DNA from 3 places in the Streptomyces sp. NPDC018031 genome. Region 3 is predicted to be linked to each of the others. Evidence: riboswitches for the same ligand, from Rfam matches in the RefSeq annotation. Region 3 holds a riboswitch; each other region holds the start of a gene.
The links. A riboswitch is a leader RNA that binds a small molecule or an ion and turns the genes downstream of it on or off. The one in region 3 is predicted to bind cobalamin.

Region 1 (6,489 bases), on a different contig from region 3:
CGCGAGAGGTGGCGTACGTAGACGCCCTGGCCACCGCAGAACGGGTTCCCCTTGTAGGTGAGCAGCGCGATGCGCAGCGGCCTGTCGCCGGTCACTCGCGGCCCCCTTCTCGGTGCAGTTCAGCGGGAGCGTATCCGCAAGCAAACGGCTAGAACAAGTTTCACTTACGGATCGCCGGAGAAGTCCGAAGATACCCGCCCGGCACCGGCCCGCCCGGGGCGGGACGGGTGATCCGCGCCACTGCCGCCGCCCGGTGCCGCGCGGCGCCCCGGCCGGGTGCCGGCCGGGCCGCCGCCGGGTCGCCCGGGCACCGTGCCGCACCAGCGGCGACGGCCGCGGGACCGGTGGGCGGCGGGGCGCCCGGCGGGCCGTCCGGCGGGCGGCGCCGGAGCACCGGACCCCGACGCACCGTCACCTGACGGGCGAGTACCGCGACCGGCGGCAGGAACCTGTCCGAGCTGGGACGACGGCGCTCCGGGCGGGCTTCGGCGGGGTTAGCCTGGAACACGTTTCAGTGACTCGCACCACTCCGGCGGCCCTGCCATCATGCACGGTGTCCGCAGCCTGCAGACGGAACGTACCGAAGGCACCGAAGTAGGACAGATGACCGCAGAAGCCAAGCCAGCCTCCCTGCAGCTGACCGAGCGGCAGGAAGCACGCCGCCGCCGGATCCTGCACGCCAGCGCCCAGTTGGCGAGCCGGGGCGGCTTCGACGCGGTGCAGATGCGCGAGGTGGCCGAGACGTCGCAGGTGGCCCTGGGCACGCTGTACCGCTACTTCCCCTCCAAGGTCCATCTGCTCGTCGCGACCATGCAGGACCAGCTCCAGCAGATGCACGAGACGCTGCGCAAGCGTCCGCCGACCGAGCCCGAACCCGCGGCGCGGGTGGCCCAGACCCTGATGCGGGCGTTCCGCGCGCTGCAGCGCGAACCGCAGCTGGCGGACGCGATGGTGCGGGCGCTGACCTTCGCCGACCGCTCGGTGAGCCCGGAGGTCGACGCGGTCTCCCGGCTCACCACCGCGATCATCCTGGACGCCATGGGCCTGACGGGGTCGCCGACCGCCGAACAGCTCTCGGCGGTGCGGGTCATCGAGCACACCTGGCACTCGGCGCTCATCACCTGGCTGTCGGGACGGGCCTCGATCGCCCAGGTCAAGATCGACATCGAGACGGTGTGCCGGCTGATCGACCTGACCGCGCCGGCCCGCCGCTGACCGACGGCCGGCCGCCCGGTCGGCCCAAGCGCCCGTCGTCCGCCGCCCGGACCGGCCGGTCACCGGTACGCGCCCGAGCCGGGGCCGGGTCACGGACACCGCCCCGGTTAGAGTGTCCGTGCACAACTTCATCGGTGTCCGATCGGGAGAAGCCGGTGCGAATCCGGCGCTGACCCGCAACCGTGAGTACGGCCCTTCCCGGCGCCGTACGAGCCGGAGCGCCCGGCCGGACGTCGCACAGGCTCCCGTCACCGGCGGCGCCGCGCACGCTGCGCCGCCGGGACGCGGCACCGTCGAGGAATACGGAGCCGGGCCCGGTGCCTCCGCGTCGCCGGCCGCAACCGATGCGGGCGCGCGGGTGGTCGGCCGCGCGCGGCTGCGCAGAACCGCACCACCCACCGCAACGACGTCAACCGGCCCGGCCGGTCTCCACCGAGAGGCACCGTCCCATGAACGCACGCCGCAGCGCAGCGGCTCTGGCTGTCTCCGTCGTCCTGGGCACGGCCCTCGCGCCCGCCGCGACCGCCGCCGGAGCAGCCCGGCAGGACACGCCCAAGCCCACGGCATCCGCCCTGCCGGAGGCCCTGTACGGCTCCGGAGACCCCCGGTTCGACGGCGTCTGGCGGCAGTCCCTGGCACTCCTCGCGCAGGACGCGTCCGGCCTCACGCCGCCCGCGGCGGCCGTCGACTGGCTGGCCGGACAGCAGTGCGCGGACGGCGGGTTCGCGGCCTACCGCGACGAGACGGCGACGCCCTGCGAGCCGAAGAAGGGCGAGTTCAGCGACGCCACGGCGGCCGCCGTGCAGGCGCTGGCCGCGGTCGGCGGCCGGGGCGCCGTGGTGGAGAAGGGCATCGCCTGGCTCAAGCGGCAGCAGAACGACGACGGTGGCTGGGGCATGAACCCGGGCAGCCCCAGCGACGCCAACTCCACCGCCACCGTGATCGGGGCCTTCGCGGCCGCCGGCGAGGACCCCGCCGGGATCACCTCCGCCAAGGGCGGCCACAGCCCGTACGACGCGCTGCTCGCGCTGCAACTGGGCTGCGACGCCGACCGGGACGAGCGCGGCGCCTTCGCCTACCAGCCGGACAAGGGCAAGCTGCACGCCAACCCGCTGGCCACCACGGCCGCCGCGCTCGCCGCCCACGGCAAGGGATTCGTGTTCGACGTCGCGAAGGCAGACAAGACGGACAAGCCGCTCGCGCCGCTGGACTGCGACGGCGGCAGCGGCGACGACAAGGCCGCGCGGGAACCGGCGGCCGGCGCGGACGCCGCCACCGCCTACCTGTCCGCCGCGCTCGCCGCCAACGGCCAGCACCTCAACGGCACGATGCCGGGGCAGGAGAAGCAGCCCGACGTCGGCGGCACCGCGGACGCGGTGCTCGCACTGGCCGCCGGCGGCCACCGGGAGGCCGCCGCCAAGCCGCTGAAGTGGCTGACCGGCAAGGAGGCCGGGGCCGTCGCCTGGGCCGAGGACCAGCCCGCGGCGCTGGCCAAGCTCATCCTCGCGGGCCGCGCCGCCGGGGCCGATCCGCGGGACTTCGGCGGTACCGACCTGCTCCGCGCGCTCGGCGAGACCGGCCCCGGCGCCGGGACGCCGTCGGCCGACCCGAGCGGGACCGAGCGGAAGAAGGACTCCGAGAACGACAAGGACGACAACGACGACGACGGCGGCTACGGCGTCTGGTGGATCGTCGGCGTCGGCGCGGTCATGGGCATCGGCATCGGCTTCCTGCTGAGCGGCCGGAAGAAGCAGCAGCACTGATGGACACCGCAGCGACCCCCCGGAGGCGGACCGGCCCCGGGACGGACGGGACCGCGCGCCCGCCCGCACCGCCCCGGGCGCGGCCGTCCGCCGTCCCGGGCACGGCGATATCCGGCGCGGTGGCCGCCCTGGCGGCCGGAGCCCTGATCGCCCTCGGCGCCACCCCCGCGGCCGCGGCCGACGGCTACCGCTACTGGTCCTACTGGGAGCGGGACGGCGGGCGGTGGACCTACGCCACGCAGGGCCCGGGGACCGCCCGGCCCGGGGACGGCGACACCGTCGGGTTCCGGTACGCCGTCAGCCCCGACTCGCGGAACGCCACGCGGCCGCGCGGCACCGCCTCCTTCGACACCATCTGCGGGGACACCCCGGCCGGGGACGGCGGCAAGCGGGTCGCCGTGGTCATCGACTTCGGTACCGCGGCCGACGCGCCGGACGGGCACACCCCGCCGGCGGCCCGCACCGCCTGCGCCCGGGTCGCCGGCGGCGCCACCGCGGCGGACGCGCTGGCCGCGGTCGCCGAGCCGCTGCGCTACGACTCCTCGGCGCTGCTCTGCGCCATCGGCGGCTACCCCCGGTCCGGCTGCGCGGAGGTCGTCTCCCGGTCCGCCGGTTCGGGATCCGCCGACGACGACGGCGGATCCCGGGCGGACGGCGGGGACGGCGGGGACGCCGGCCCCTCGGCCGGTCTGATCGGCGGGGCCGCCGCCGTGGTCGCGCTCGGGGCCGCCGCCCTGTGGCAGGCGCGCCGCCGCCGCGGATGAGCGCCGGCGGACCCCGCCCGTCCCGGCCCGGTGCGGCCGAAGGCGGACCCGGGGGCGAGTGCGGGGCGGTGCCCGGCCGCCGCGGCGGCACCGGACCCGGCGCGCCGCAGGGCGCGCCCGGCGGCACCGCGGCCGACCCGCCGGAGGGCGCCCGGGGCGGCGCACCCGGCACCCCGAAGGGCACCGCGAGCGGGGCGGCCTCGCTCGCCGAACGGCTGCGGGCCCCCAGGGAGACCCGCCGCACCGCCCTGCACGCCGGCGCCTGGTGGCTGTGGGCGCTGGGACTGGCGACCGCCGCGTCCCGCACCACCAACCCGCTGCTGCTCGGGCTGCTGATCGCGGTCGCGGGCTATGTGGTCGCGGTGCGCCGCACCGACGCGCCGTGGGCCCGGTCCTACGGCGCGTTCCTCCGGATCGGCCTGCTGGTGCTGGCGATCCGGCTGTTCTTCGCGGTCTTCCTCGGCTCGCCCATCCCCGGCACCCGGGTGCTGGTCACCCTCCCCGAGGTGCCGCTCCCGGACTGGGCGCGCGGGGTGCGGCTCGGTGGCGCGGTCACCGCCGAGGGCCTGCTGTTCGCCTTCTACGACGGGCTCAAGCTGGCCACCCTGCTCATCTGCGTCGGTGCGGCGAACGCCCTCGCCAACCCGGTCCGGTTGCTGAAGTCGCTGCCCGGCGCGCTCTACGAGGCCGGCGTCGCGGTGGTCGTCGCCATGACGTTCGCGCCGAACCTGGTGGCCGACGTGCAGCGGCTGCGGTCCGCCCGGCGGCTGCGCGGCCGCCCCGACCGGGGGGTGAAGGCGCTCCTCCAGGTGGGGATGCCGGTCCTGGAGGGCGCGCTGGAGCGGTCGGTGGCGCTGGCCGCGGCGATGGACGCCCGGGGGTACGGCCGTACCGCCCGGGTCCCGGCGGCGGTGCGCCACACCACCACGGCGCTCACCCTCGGCGGGCTGCTCGGCGTCTGCGCCGGCACCTACGGGCTGCTCGCCGCGCAGGGCGCCGGGTACGGGCTGCCGGTGCTGCTGGCCGGGCTCGCCGCCGCGCTGGGCGGCCTCCGCCTGGGCGGCCGCCGGTCGGTGCGGACCCGGTACCGGCCGGACCGCTGGGGGTTGCGGGCCTGGCTGGTGGCCGGGTCGGGCGCGGCGGTCGCGGCCCTGATGATCTGGGCCTCCGACTACGCGCCGCAGGCGCTGCACCCGCCCGCGGTGCCGCTCACCGCGCCCACGCTGCCGCTGTGGCCCGCCGCGTCGGTGCTGCTCGGCCTGGTACCGGCGTTCGTCGCGCCGGCGCCGGCCCGCCCCTCGTCCGGGGCGGCGGCCCCGGCCCGGACCGGGCCCGCGTCCCGTACCCCGGCCGCCTCCCGTCCCCCGTCCCGTACCCCGGCCGGTCCCGCGTCAGGGGTCCCGGCCGCGTCCCGCGCCGCGGCCCGGCCGCGTTCCGAGGAGTCCACCCAGTGATCCGCTTCGACCAGGTGTCCGTCACATACGCCGACGCGGCCGGCCCCGCGCTGACCGGCGTGGACCTGACCGTGCCCGAGGGCGAACTGTGCCTGCTGATCGGGCCGTCCGGAGTCGGCAAGTCGACTTTGCTGGGGACGGTCAGCGGTCTGGTCCCGCACTTCACCGGCGGCACCCTGCACGGCCGGGTCACGGTCGCCGGCCGCGACACCCGCACCCACCGGCCCCGGGAACTCGCCGACGTGGTGGGCACCGTGGGCCAGGACCCGATGGCCCACTTCGTCACCGACACCGTCGAGGACGAGCTGGCCTACGGCATGGAGTCACTGGGGCTGCCCGCCGACACCATGCGCCGCCGGGTCGAGGAGACGCTGGACCTGCTGGGCCTGGCCGAGCTGCGGGACCGGCCCATCAGCACCCTCTCCGGCGGGCAGCGGCAGCGGGTCGCGATCGGCTCCGTGCTCACCACGCACCCGCGGGTGCTGGTGCTCGACGAGCCCACCTCGGCCCTCGACCCGGCCGCCGCCGAGGAGGTGCTCGCCGTCCTGCAACGGCTGGTGCACGACCTGGGAACCACGGTGCTGATGGCCGAACACCGGCTGGAGCGGGTGGTGCAGTACGCGGACCGGGTGATCCTGCTGCCCGGCCCCGGCGAGGCACCGGTGGCCGGGGACCCGGCCGAGCTGATGTCCGTCTCGCCGGTCCACCCGCCGGTGGTGGCCCTGGGCCGGCTGGCGGGCTGGTCGCCGCTGCCGCTGTCGGTGCGGGACGCGCGCCGCAAGGCCGGGCCGCTGCGGGAACGGCTGGCCGGCCGGGCCCCGGCGGCGGAGCCGGCACCGCCGCCCGCGGCCGCGGTGGGCGAGGCGGCCGGGCTGTCGGTGCGCCGGGACGGCGCCGAGGTTTTGCACGCCGTGGACCTGGCGGTACGGCCCGGTGAGACGGTCGCCCTGATGGGCCGCAACGGCGCCGGCAAGTCCACCCTGCTGTCCGCGTTCACCGGCCTGCACGAACCGTCCGCGGGCGGCGTGCGGGCCGGTGCGGCGGTCCCGCACCGCACGCCGCCCGCCGAGCTGCTGCACCACGTCGGTCTGGTGCCGCAGGACCCGCGCGACCTGCTGTACGCGGACACGGTGGCCGCCGAGTGCGCGGCGGCGGACCGGGACGCCGGTGCCGCGCCCGGCAGCTGCCGGGCGCTGGTGAGCCGGCTGCTCCCCGGGGTGGCGGACGGAACCCACCCCCGGGACCTGTCGGAGGGTCAGCGGCTGGCGCTGGCGCTGGCCGTGATCCTCACCG
Region 2 (6,489 bases), 910 kb from region 3:
CCACGCCCGTCCGGGGCCCACCGGCCGGCGCCCCGCCATCCGAGCCCGCCGGCCCGTGCCACGCCCGTCCGGGCCGCCGGCGGCGCCCCCTCAGTAGACGAGGGCCTGCACGCCGTCCGGCATGATCTCGCTCACGAAGACCTGCGCCCCGGCGATCCGGGCGCCCTCGATCAGATCCTTCTCCTCGATCCCGCGGCGCGCCGCGCACTGCGTGCACACCGTGACGGTGCCGCCCGCCAGGATGCCGTCGAGCAGCTCCGGCAGCGGGGCCGCGTGCGGCAGCTCGAACTCCGCCGCCCGCCCCGGCAGCGCGAACCAGGTGGACTCCCCGGTCAGCCACAGCGAGACCTCGACCCCGCTGGCCGCGGCCACCGCCGCCACCGTGAACGCCTGCGAGCACCGCTCGGGCGCGTCGGCGCCCGCCGTCACCTTGATCACCAGCTTCTTGGCCATGTCGGCACTGTAGTGCGCGGCGCGCCCGCCTCCTGCCGCGCACCTCACAGCACCGGCGCGCGGACCGCCCACTAGACTTGGCCACGGTCCGTAAAACCCTCACTCCGTCCGAGGAGCGCGCTCGTGCTTGAGGCAGTCTTCACCACCCTGCTGGTCCTGGTCGCCGTCGCTGTCGTCGCTTTCGCCGGGCTGACCTGGAAGAAGCTGTACCAGGGCCAGCGCTGACTCCCCTCCCGCCCCTCTCCACAGATCGCCTGATTCCATGATCGAGATCCCGTCCGACCTCCACCCGGACCTCGTGCCCCTCGCCTTCCTCCTCGGGAACTGGGCGGGCGCCGGCGTCGCCGACTTCCCCGGCTCGGAGAAGTGCAACTTCGGACAGGAAGTCACCTTCAGCCATGACGGCCGGGACTTCCTGGAGTACGTCTCCCGCAGCTGGGTGCTCGACAGCGAGGGCAAGAAGGTCCGCCCGCTGGAGTCCGAGTCCGGCTACTGGCGCATCGACAAGGACCGCAAGGTCGAGATCGTGATGGTCCGCGACCAGGGCGTGGTCGAGGTCTGGTACGGCGAGCTGGCCGAGGGCAAGCCGCAGATCGACGTCGTCACCGACGCGGTCGCGCGCACCGCCGCCTCCGGGCCCTACTCCGGCGGCAAGCGACTGTACGGCTACGTCAAGGGCGACCTGATGTGGGTCGGCGAGAAGGCCACCCCCGAGGTGCCGCTCCGCCCCTACATGTCGGCGCACCTGAAGAAGGCGGTGACCCCGGAAGAGGTCGCGGCCTGGGCCAAGGACCTCGGCGACCTCCCGGACGACGGGATCGCGTTCTTCCGCTAGACCCGGTTCCAGCAGCACCTTCTCCACCCGCCCCGCAGGGGAAGTCCGGTCGAAATCCGGCGCTGACCCGCAACTGTGGGCGTCCCGCGAGGGACGCGAGCCAGATCACCTGCGGCGGCGGTCGTTCCTGACAACTCGCCGTGGACTGCGAGGGGATCCGCCACCGGCGCTGTGCCCGCACAGCCCGCCCCGGGCGCCCTTTCCCGTAGGTACGAAACGGCCCGAGGCGAAGGCGACCCGCCCGTGGCAGCCACCACCAGGACCGCACCCGACACCGAGACCGCCGGCCCGCGCGCACCCGGCGCACCGCTGCGGCTGCCGCTCCCCCCGCTGGTCGGCGCGGGCTGCGCCGCCCTGCTGATATCCCTGGTCTGCGGGGCCGGCCTGGGCTCGGCCGGCATCGGCTGGCCCGAGGTGCTGCGCTATCTGCGCGCCGGGCTCACCGGCTCGGCCATCGAGCGGCACGAGGTCGCCGCCTACACCATCGTCTGGGAACTGCGCTTCCCGCGCGCCGTGCTCGCCGCGGTCGTCGGCGCCGGGCTGTCGGCGGTGGGGGTGGCGGTGCAGGCGATGGTCCGCAACGCGCTCGCCGACCCCTTCGTCCTGGGCATCTCCTCCGGAGCCGCGGTCGGCGCCAACGCCGTCCTGCTCTTCGGCGCCTTCACCGGCCTCGGCATCTGGGCCCTGTCGGCCTCCGCGTTCGTCTCCGCGCTCGCCGCCATGGCCCTGGTCTACGCCGCGGCCCGCACCCCGCAGGGGCTCACCCCGCTGCGCCTGGTCCTCACCGGCACCGCCATGTACTACGGCTTCTCGGCGATCACCACCCTGATGGTGTTCAGCGCCGACCGCGGCGAGGCCGCCCGTGCCGCGATGATGTGGCTGCTGGGCAGCCTCAGCGGAGCGGGCTGGCCCTCGGTACCGATCGCGGCCGCCGCCGTCGCCGCCGGACTCGGCTACCTGGCGCTGGCCGCCCGCCGGCTCAACGCGCTCGCCATGGGCGACGAGACCGCCGCCGCGCTCGGCGTGGACGCCCGGCGGCTGCGCACCGAACTGTTCGTGGTGACCGCCGCCGTCACCGGCGCGGTGGTGGCGGTCAGCGGGGCGATCGGGTTCGTCGGACTGATGGTCCCGCACATCACCCGGATGCTCGTCGGCGCGGACCACCGCCGGGTGCTGGCGGTCGCCCCGCTGCTCGGCGCGGTCCTGCTGGTCTGGGTCGACATCCTGTCCCGGGTGCTGCTGGCACCCGTCGAACTCCCGGTCGGCGTGATCACCGCCGTCATCGGCGTGCCGTGCTTCGTGCTGCTGATGCGCCGCCGCGGCCACCACCTCGGAGGTGCCTGATGCGGCTCGACATCGAGAACGTGACCGTGGACGTCGCCGGGGCCCGGCTGGTGGACGACCTCACCCTGCGGGCGGACAGCGGGGCGCTGGTCGGCCTCGTCGGCCCCAACGGCAGCGGCAAGTCCACCCTGCTGCGCTGCGTCTACCGCGCCCTGCGCCCCACCGCCGGCGCGATCCGGCTGGACGGCACGGACCTGCGCACCCTGAGCGCGCGGGACGGCGCCCGGCGGCTGGCCGCACTCCCCCAGGAATCCACCGGGGAGTTCGGCTTCACCGCCGCGGAAGTGGTCGCCATGGGCCGGCTGCCGCACCAGAGCGCCGCCGGCCGCACCAGCGCGACCGACCGGGAACTGTGCACGGCGGCGCTGGCCCGGGTCGGCGCCGCCCACCTCGCCGACCGGAACTTCCACACCCTCTCCGGCGGCGAGAAGCAGCGGGTGCTGATCGCCCGGGCGCTCGCCCAGCAGCCCGCCGTCCTCGTCCTGGACGAGCCCACCAACCACCTGGACATCGCCCAGCAGCTGGAGGTGCTGGCGCTGGTGCGGGACGCCGGGCTGACCGTGCTGGCCGCCCTCCACGACCTCAACCTCGCCGCCGTCCACTGCGACCGCCTGTACGTCGTCGCGGGCGGCCGGATCGTCGCCTCCGGCACCCCGCACGACGTCCTCACCCCGGAGCTGCTCGCCGACGTCTTCGGCGTGCGCGCGCACCGGGTGCGGCACCCGGAGACCGGCGCGGTGCAACTCCTCTTCGACCGGCTGCCGGCCACCGCCCCCTGAGGCCCCGGTCCCACCCCCGGGACCGGGTCCGGGACCGGGTTCCGGGACCGGGACCGGGACCGGGACCGACGCGCACCACCCCGCCCCGCCCCACTCCACCCGCGCTGTGCCTCCCCCACCCACCCGCGCTGCGTCTCTCCCGCCCACCCGCCCTGTGCCTCCCCCACCCACCCGCGCTGCGTCTCTCCCGCCCACCCGCGCTGTGCCTCTCCCGCCCACCCACCCTGTGCCTCCCCCACCCACCCGCGCTGCGTCTCCCCCGCCCACCCGCGCTGCGTCTCCCCCGCCCACCCGCGCTGTGCCTCTCCCACCCACCCGCCCTGTGCCTCCCCGTACCTCCCCCACCCACCCTGTGAGGTCCCCATGCACGCCCGTTCCCGCACGCCCGCCCTGCTCCTCGTCGCTGCCCTGGCCCTGGCCGGGTGCGGGGCCGAGGTCAAGGACGACGAGACCACCGCCGGGAAGCACGACCGGTCCGGCCACTACCCGGTCACCGTCGAGAACTGCGGCGTCGAGACCACCTACGCGGAGATGCCGCGGCGCGTGGTCACCAACGACGTCGGCATCACCGAGATCATGTTCGCCCTCGGTCTGGAGGACCGGATGGCCGGGTTCGTGACGCCCGACGACAAGGGCGACCTGGCCGGGGTGCCCTGGAAGGACGGCTACGACAAGGTCCGGTGGCTGTCGAAGAAGGAGATCAACAAGGAGATGGTGCTGGACGCCCGGGCCGACCTGGTCTTCGCCGGCTGGAACTACGGCTTCGGCGAGGACGACGGGTTCACCCCGGCCGCCCTGGAGAAGCTCGGCATCGGCAGTTACGTCCTCACCGAGTCCTGCCGCAACGGCCGGGGCTCGGCACGCGGCGTGATGCCGCCGCTGGACGCGCTCTACACCGACCTGACGAACCTCGGGAAGATCTTCGACGTGGAGGACCGGGCCGCGAAGCTGGTGCGCACCTTCCGGGCCCAGGTCGCCGAGGCCCGGGCCGAGGCCCCCCGCGGCGCCGACCGGCCCACGGTGTTCCTCTACGACGACGGCCGGGACAAGCCGTTCACCTCCGGCCGGTTCGCCGCACCGCACGACATCATCACCAAGGCCGGCGGCGACCACATCATGAAGGACCTCGACGACTCGTGGACCACCGTCGGCTGGGAGACCGTCGTCGAACGCGACCCCGACGTCATCGTGATCAACGACTACGGGGACACCGGCGCCGAGCAGAAGCGGAAGTTCCTGGAGAGCTACCCGCCGCTGCGCGACGTGTCCGCCGTGAAGCACGGCCGGATCTTCGTCCTGGACTACGCCGACCTGGTGGAGAGCCCGCGCAACCCGGCGGCCGTCGCCGCCCTGGCCGGCTATCTGCGCGAGGTGGCCGACGAGCGGCGCGACGCGGGCGGCAACCGATCCCACTGACCGTGCCTACACTGGGCCCGTGGCGACCACCGACTGGAAGACCGACCTCCGACAGCGCGGCTACCGCCTGACGCCCCAGCGCCAGCTGGTGCTGGAGGCCGTCGACCGCCTCGAACACGCCACCCCCGACGACATCCTCACCGAGGTGCGCCGGACCGCCAGCGGCGTCAACATCTCCACCGTCTACCGCACCCTGGAGCTGCTGGAGGAGCTGGGCCTGGTCAGCCACGCGCACCTCGGACACGGCGCCCCGACCTACCACCTCGCCGACCGCCACCACCACATCCACCTGGTGTGCCGGGACTGCACGGACGTGATCGAGGCGGACCTGTCGGTGGCCGAGTCGTTCACCCGGAAGCTGCGCGAGGAGTTCGGCTTCGACACCGACCTCAAGCACTTCGCGATCTTCGGGCGGTGTACCCGGTGCGCCCGCGGCGAAGGCGCCCCGGCCCCCGCCGAGGGCGCCGCCGGCCGAGGCCCGTCCGCCACCTCCTGAGCCGCCCCGGCCCGGGCCCGCGCCCCGCGGTGGCCCCGGCCCGGCCCGCTCGGCGGGCCACCGCACGGACCGCACGACGTAGGCTGGCCCGCATGAAGAGCCCTTTGCTGTCGCTGCCCGGCGCCGTCCCCGGCGAGGGCCCCGACGAAGGCGTCGCCGCCCACTACGGCGACCTGTTCCGAGAGCAGCGCGCGCTCGCCGACGGCACCGGATTCGTGGACCTGTCGCACCGCGGCGTGGTCACCGTGACCGGCCAGGACCGGCTCAGCTGGCTGCACCTGCTGCTCACCCAGCACGTCAGCGACCTGCCCCCGGGGCAGGCCACCGAGGCGCTGATCCTCTCCCCGCACGGCCACATCGAGCACGCGCTGTACCTGGTGGACGACGGCGAGACCACCTGGGCGCACGTGGAGCCCGGCACCCAGGAGGCCCTGCTCGCCTACCTGGAGAGCATGAAGTTCTTCTACCGGGTGGAGACGGCGGACGCCACGGACGCCTACGCGGTGGTCCACCTGCCGGCCGGCAGCATCACCGCGGTTCCGCCGGACGCGGTGGCCCGCGAAACGGCGTACGGGCGCGACCTGTTCCTGCCCCGCGCCCGGCTGGAGGAGTTCGCCGCCGAGGCCGGCCCGGCGATCGGCCTGCTGGCGTACGAGGCGCTGCGGGTCGAGGCGCACCGGCCGCGGCTGGGCATGGAGACCGACCACCGGACCATCCCGCACGAGCTGGGCTGGATCGGCACCGCGGTCCACCTGCAGAAGGGCTGCTACCGGGGCCAGGAGACGGTCGCCCGGGTGCAGAACCTCGGCAAGCCGCCGCGCCGCCTGGTCTTCCTCCACCTGGACGGCAGCGAGGTGAAGCTGCCCGGACACGGCGCTCCGGTGCGGCTGGCGTCGGAAGGCGTGGAAGGGCGCCAACTGGGCTTCGTCACCACCTCGGCGCGCCACCACGAACTGGGCCCGATCGCCCTCGCCCTGGTGAAGCGGAACGTGCCGCTCGACGCCGGGCTGATCGCCGACGGCACGGCGGCGGCCCAGGAGGCCGTGGTCGAGCCCTGAGCGGGATCCCGGCCGGGGGCTGAGCAGCCGGTCGTCACCGAGTCCTGAACCGGGTCGCGGCCGGGCCCTGAGGCCCGGTCGCGGCCGAGTCCTGGACGGGCTCGCGCC
Region 3 (6,489 bases):
GCCAAGGCCGGGGAGGCGTTCGGGCAGACCAACGAGGCGACCGGGAAGCCGCGCGGGTCGCTGGCACCGGCGGAGGCGTCCCAGTGGGCGTACGCCACGCTCGCGGTCGGCTCGGCGCTGGCGCTGTTCATGTACCCGCACTCGATCACCGCGACGCTCTCCAGCCGCAGCCGCGAGGTGATCCGCCGCAACACCACGATCCTGCCGCTGTACTCGCTGGTGCTCGGGCTGCTGGCGCTGCTGGGCTTCATGGCGATCGCGGCCGGCGTGAAGGTGGACAACGGGCAGCTCGCCATCCCGCAGCTGTTCGAGGACATGTTCCCGGCCTGGTTCGCGGGCGTGGCGTTCGCCGCGATCGGCATCGGCGCGCTGGTCCCGGCGGCGATCATGTCCATCGCCGCGGCGAACCTGTTCACCCGCAACATCTACAAGGACTTCCTCAAGCCGGACGCCACGCCGGAGCAGGAGACGAAGGTCTCCAAGCTGGTCTCGCTGCTGGTCAAGGTGGGTGCCCTGATCTTCGTCCTGGGCATGGACAAGACGGTGGCGATCAACTTCCAGCTGCTGGGCGGCATCTGGATCCTGCAGACCTTCCCGGCGCTGGTCGGCGGGCTGTTCACCCGGTGGTTCCACCGCTGGGCGCTCATCGCCGGCTGGGCGGTCGGCATGATCTACGGCACGGTGGCCGCGTACGGCGTGGCCAGCCCGACCCAGAAGCACTTCGGCGGCAGCCAGAAGGAGATTCCGGGCATCGGTGAGATCGGCTACATCGGCCTGACCGCCTTCGTGCTCAACGTCCTGGTGACGGTCGCGCTGACGGTGCTGCTGCGGGCGATGAAGGCGCCCGACGGGATCGACGAGACCTCCCCGTCGGACTACACGGCCGACATCGGCGACGCCGGCGTGAAGGCCGAACTGCCGCCGGCGACCGCGGGTGCGCCGGGCGGGCACTGAACCGGGGCCGGCGCCGCGGGCGCCGGCCCGTACGCCGGGCGGTGGGGAGGCCGTGCCCGGTCTCACACCTCCGAACGCCTCCCGGACGGCGCCGTGGTGCCGTCCTGCGCCCGGCCGGGCGGTAGCGTGACGACCAAGGGGCGCGGCGAGCTCGCCGCGCCCCTTGGCGTGCGCCGCGCCCCGTGCCGCGGGCCCGCCCCCGCGCCGTGCGCCGTGCCTCTTCGGGTGCGCCGCGGCGGCCGAGCACGCATCGCCGCGATATAGCACAATCGTGCGAAAGCTCAAACCTGCTGACACAACATGTGGGGGCGCATGCGGCGGCCAACACAAGATGTATGCTCATCCTCGCTGTCGCCGCAGGGGAATCCGGTGCGAATCCGGAACTGTCCCGCAACGGTGTACGTGTGTGTTTTTGCGTGCGCGTAAGTCCGGTTACCTGCCGACGGCCTCGAAGACGTCCGGGCCTCGCGGGTTGGGCCGGTGGACGCTGCACGGTGTGCCCCGTCATCGGTTCGGCATGCCCGTGGGCGCCCATCGCGCACCGCCCTCCTGGCCCTCTCAGCCGAGCGAGGGAGAGCACTTCCGTGACCATCGCGCCCGCCGATCCGGTTTCAGCGGCAGCCCAGGACCCCAAGGACCCCACGGCCGCGCCCGACGCGCCGGGGACCGCCCTGCTGCGCACCCTGACCGATCTCACCGCCGACCTGCCTGCCACCGACCCCGGGAAGGTGGCGGCCGCCGCGCTGCGGGGCCGCCATCCGGGTTCGGACGAGGCGGAGTTGCGGGCGCTCGCCACCGAAGCCGCCGCCGGAATGATCTCCGAGGAACCCGAGTACTCCCGGCTGGCCGCGCGGCTGCTCACCCTCGCCATCGCGGAGGAGGCGGCCGGCCAGGGCGCGGTGTCCTTCTCCGCCTCGGTCGAGACCGGCCACCGCGAGGGCCTGATCTCCGACGCCACCCTCGCCTTCGTCCGGGCGCACGCCGACCGCCTCGACACCCTGGTCGACAAGACCGTGGCCGACGGCGCCGACGACCGCTTCGGCTACTTCGGCCTGCGCACCCTGCACAGCCGCTACCTGCTGCGCCACCCCACGACCCGTCAGGTGATCGAGACCCCGCAGCACTTCCTGCTGCGGGTGGCCTGCGGCCTCGCCGAGAACCTCTCGGAGCGGGCCCTGGCGGAGGTGTCCGAGCTGTACCGGCTGACCAGCTCGCTGTCCTACCTGCCCAGCTCCCCCACCCTGTTCAACTCCGGCACCCGCCACCCGCAGATGTCGTCCTGCTACCTGCTGGACTCGCCGCTGGACGAGCTGGACTCGATCTACGACCGCTACCACCAGGTGGCCCGGCTGTCGAAGCACGCCGGCGGCATCGGCCTGTCCTACTCCCGTATCCGGGCCCGGGGTTCGCTGATCCGCGGCACCAACGGCCACTCCAACGGCATCGTGCCGTTCCTGCGCACCCTGGACGCCTCGGTCGCCGCCGTCAACCAGGGCGGTCGTCGCAAGGGGGCGGCCTGCGTCTACCTGGAGACCTGGCACGCGGACATCGAGGAGTTCCTGGAGCTGCGCGACAACACCGGTGAGGAGGCCCGCCGCACGCACAACCTCAACCTCGCGCACTGGATCCCGGACGAGTTCATGCGCCGGGTGGAGGCGGACGCCGAGTGGTCGCTGTTCTCCCCGTCCGACGTCCCGGAACTGGTCGACCTGTGGGGCGAGGAGTTCGACACCGCCTACCGGCGCGCCGAAGCGGCGGGCAAGGCGGTGCGGACCATCCCGGCCCGGGTGCTGTACGCGCGGATGATGCGCACCCTGGCGCAGACCGGCAACGGCTGGATGACCTTCAAGGACGCCGCCAACCGCACCGCCAACCAGACCGCCGAGCCGGGCAAGGTGGTGCACTCCTCCAACCTCTGCACGGAGATCCTGGAGGTCACCGACGACGGTGAGACGGCGGTGTGCAACCTGGGCTCGGTCAACCTCGCCGCGCATCTCGGCCCGGACACCGGGGACGGCGTCCCGGGCATGGACTGGGAGCGGCTGGACGCCACCGTCCGCACCGCCGTCACCTTCCTCGACCGCGTGGTGGACATCAACTTCTACCCGACCGAGCAGGCGGGCGCCTCCAACTCGCGCTGGCGGCCGGTGGGCCTGGGCCTGATGGGCCTGCAGGACGTCTTCTTCCGGCTGCGGCTGCCCTTCGACTCCCCCGAGGCCAAGGCGCTGTCCACCCGGATCTCCGAGCGGATCATGCTCGCCGCGTACGAGGCGTCCTGCGACCTCGCCGAGCGGCACGGCCCGCACCCGGGCTGGTCCGCCACCCGTACCGCGCGCGGCGTGCTCCACCCCGACCACTACGCCGGCGCCCAGGTGACCTGGCCGGAGCGGTGGACCGCGCTGCGCGAGCGGATGGCGGTCACCGGCATGCGCAACTCGCTGCTGCTGGCCATCGCGCCGACCGCGACCATCGCCTCCATCGCGGGCGTCTACGAGTGCATCGAGCCGCAGGTCTCCAACCTCTTCAAGCGCGAGACGCTCAGCGGGGAGTTCCTCCAGGTCAACTCCTACCTGGTGGAGGACCTCAAGCGGCTCGGGGTGTGGGACGCGCAGACCCGTGAGGCGCTGCGCGAGTCCAACGGCTCGGTGCAGGACTTCTCCTGGGTGCCGCGGGAGCTGCGGGACCTGTACCGCACGGCCTGGGAGGTCCCGCAGCGCGCGCTGATCGACATGGCCGCCGCCCGCACCCCGTACCTCGACCAGAGCCAGTCGCTCAACCTGTTCATGGCCTCGCCCACCATCGGCAAGCTCAGCTCGATGTACGCGTACGCCTGGAAGCAGGGCATCAAGACCACCTACTACCTGCGGTCGCGTCCGGCGACCCGGATCGCCCAGTCGGCCCGTGCGGCCGGCGCCGCGGCCACCGTCCCGGTGCCGCAGGCCGCCCCCGACGCCGAGGCGATCGCCTGCTCCCTGGAAAACCCCGAGTCCTGCGAGGCCTGCCAGTAATGCCCGACAACAGCCCCACCAGCACGGCGCTCTCCTCCGGCGCCGCCGCCCCGGCGGTGAAGAACCTGCTCGACCCGGGCTTCGAACTCACCCTGCGGCCGATGCGGTACCCGGCCTTCTACGAGCACTACCGCAACGCCATCAAGAACACCTGGACCGTGGAGGAGGTCGACCTCCACTCCGACGTGGCCGACCTCGCCAAGCTCTCCCCCGGCGAGCAGCACCTGATCGGGCGGCTGGTGGCGTTCTTCGCGACCGGCGACTCGATCGTGGCGAACAACCTGGTGCTCACCCTCTACAAGCACATCAACTCCCCCGAAGCGCGGCTGTATCTGTCGCGGCAGCTCTTCGAGGAGGCGGTGCACGTCCAGTTCTACCTGACGCTGCTGGACACCTACCTGCCCGATCCGGACGACCGTGCCGCCGCCTTCGACGCGGTGGAGAACATCCCGTCCATCCGCGAGAAGGCGCAGTTCTGCTTCCGGTGGATCAACGAGGTGGAGAAGCTGGACCGGTTGGAGTCCAGGGCCGACCGCCGCCGCTTCCTGCTCAACCTGATCTGCTTCGCCGCGTGCATCGAGGGCCTGTTCTTCTACGGTGCCTTCGCCTACGTGTACTGGTTCCGCTCCCGGGGCCTGCTGCACGGTCTGGCCACCGGGACCAACTGGGTGTTCCGCGACGAGTCCATGCACATGGACTTCGCCTTCCAGGTGGTGGACACCGTCCGCGAGGAGGAGCCTGATCTCTTCGACGAGGAGATGGGCAAGCAGGTCACCGCGATGCTGGAGGAGGCCGTGGAGGCGGAACTGCAGTTCGCCCGCGACCTGTGCGGCGACGGGCTGCCGGGGATGAACACCGCGTCGATGCGCGAGTACCTGCAGTGCGTGGCCGACCAGCGGCTGGTCCGGCTCGGTCTGCCGGCCCGGTACGGCTCGGAGAACCCGTTCTCCTTCATGGAGTTGCAGAACGTCCAGGAGCTCACCAACTTCTTCGAGCGCCGCGCCTCGGCGTACCAGGTGGCGGTGGAGGGGTCGGTCTCCTTCGACGACGACTTCTGACGGACGCCGGCCCGCCCCGGGCCCAAGTCCCTTCGGGGGCGCACCCGCTCACCCGCGGGTGCGCCCCCGTGGTGTCTCCCGGTGCACCGGTGTCCGCGCCAACCAGCGCAACCACACGCACAGAAGCGCCGCAACCGCAGCAGACCGCCCGGATGAGGAATCGCCCACTAAAGACGGATTACATCCGGAATGATGCGGTCAGCGCCATGATGAGGGACCGCCCTTGCTCCATCCACCCAGGGGTCCTCATGAGCTCTGACACCGCCACTGCCCGGAAAACCCTCTCCCTCGACCCCGATCCCGGACCCGAGGAGCAGGCGCGGGTGGAGGAGCCAGCCTTCGCCTTCCAGGGCTTCTCCTACCGCTGCCGCGTCGTCCGCCAGGACGCCCCGCACACGGAGCCGCTGCTGATCCTCGGCGGCTCCTCGCAGAACCGGCACGCGTGGATCCGCCACGAGAAGTGGCTGACCCCGTGGAGCACACTGGTCACCGTGGACCTCCCCGGCTACGGCGAGGCCGACTTCCTCCCCTCCCGCTACGGACTGGACTTCCTGGCCGGAGCCGTGGACCACCTGCTCACCACGCTGGGCATGGACCGGGTCAACCTGCTCGGCGCCTGCTTCGGCGGCGGCATCGCCCTGCGCTTCGCCCAGGCCCGCCCCGACCGGGTGGCCAGGCTGGCCTTCGCGGGGATGGCCGCGTCCGTACCGGACGAGTACGCCAGGTCGGTGCCCCGCTGGCTGGGGATGCTGGAGCGCGGCGAGCGGGCGGAGTTCGCCACCGAGCTGATCGAGCGCTTCATGTCCCCGCTGGGCTCCGGCCGGGTGCGCAAGCACTCGGTGGTCTCCCGCCTCCTCTACCAGCAGTTCATGGGGCAGTCGGCGCAGGCGGACCGGATGTCGGTGGAGCACATCGTGCGGCTGATGAACCACGAGTGGATGCGGCACTCGCCGGTGCCCGCGGTGCCCGCCCTGGTGATGACCGGCGAGCACGACTCGCTGTGCACGCCCGCCATGGGGCGCGAGTTCGCCGCCGCGCTGCCGGGGGCCTCCTTCTTCACCACCATCAAGGAGACCGACCACCTGGTCTCGGTGGAGCGGATGGCGGAGTTCTCCGACCTGCTGGCGCGCTTCTGCACCGACCGGCCGATCACCGGTCTGCCCTACTGCACGCCGGTGGAGCGCATGGGCCGCGCCACGGGACCACTCGCCGCTCCGCCGCGGCCCGCCCCGGGGCGGACCGGGGCGCAGGCACCGGCGCGGGCCGCCGCCTCCGGGTCCCTGGGCGCCCCCGCCGGACCGGGGTCCGCCCGCCTCTGACGGCCCGGCGGGCCCCGGTGCCCACCGGGGCCCGGAAACGACGGATGGCCGGGCTCCGGAGTCGTCCTCCGGAGCCCGGCCATCCGCCTGCCGAGGGTCGCGGGCCCCGCGCCCGGCGGGCGGTGGGCGAGCGTCAGCGGGCCCCGCCGG

Region 1: another riboswitch for cobalamin. It lies ahead of ACH4B3_RS11550 (prenyltransferase/squalene oxidase repeat-containing protein); the one in region 3 lies ahead of ACH4B3_RS02200 (ribonucleoside-diphosphate reductase subunit alpha).
Region 2: another riboswitch for cobalamin. It lies ahead of ACH4B3_RS06135 (FecCD family ABC transporter permease); the one in region 3 lies ahead of ACH4B3_RS02200 (ribonucleoside-diphosphate reductase subunit alpha).

The regions. Positions count from the first base shown of each region.
Region 1 is NZ_JBIRFT010000003.1:287,242-293,730, forward strand. Features, by position in the region: gene ACH4B3_RS11540 (glycosyltransferase family 4 protein) at 1-95, opposite strand, end outside; gene ACH4B3_RS11545 (TetR family transcriptional regulator) at 604-1,215, shown strand; cobalamin riboswitch at 1,331-1,461, shown strand; gene ACH4B3_RS11550 (prenyltransferase/squalene oxidase repeat-containing protein) at 1,665-2,978, shown strand; gene ACH4B3_RS11555 (SCO2322 family protein) at 2,978-3,742, shown strand; gene ACH4B3_RS11560 (CbiQ family ECF transporter T component) at 3,958-5,196, shown strand; gene ACH4B3_RS11565 (ABC transporter ATP-binding protein) at 5,193-6,489, shown strand, end outside.
Region 2 is NZ_JBIRFT010000001.1:1,432,108-1,438,596, forward strand. Features, by position in the region: gene ACH4B3_RS06125 (DsrE family protein) at 91-453, opposite strand; gene ACH4B3_RS06130 (FABP family protein) at 716-1,288, shown strand; cobalamin riboswitch at 1,281-1,420, shown strand; gene ACH4B3_RS06135 (FecCD family ABC transporter permease) at 1,598-2,632, shown strand; gene ACH4B3_RS06140 (ABC transporter ATP-binding protein) at 2,632-3,411, shown strand; gene ACH4B3_RS06145 (ABC transporter substrate-binding protein) at 3,775-4,827, shown strand; gene ACH4B3_RS06150 (Fur family transcriptional regulator) at 4,847-5,323, shown strand; gene ACH4B3_RS06155 (YgfZ/GcvT domain-containing protein) at 5,416-6,381, shown strand.
Region 3 is NZ_JBIRFT010000001.1:517,873-524,361, forward strand. Features, by position in the region: gene mctP (monocarboxylate uptake permease MctP) at 1-954, shown strand, start outside; cobalamin riboswitch at 1,256-1,413, shown strand; gene ACH4B3_RS02200 (ribonucleoside-diphosphate reductase subunit alpha) at 1,539-3,962, shown strand; gene ACH4B3_RS02205 (ribonucleotide-diphosphate reductase subunit beta) at 3,962-5,020, shown strand; gene ACH4B3_RS02210 (alpha/beta fold hydrolase) at 5,269-6,339, shown strand; gene ACH4B3_RS02215 (hypothetical protein) at 6,473-6,489, opposite strand, start outside.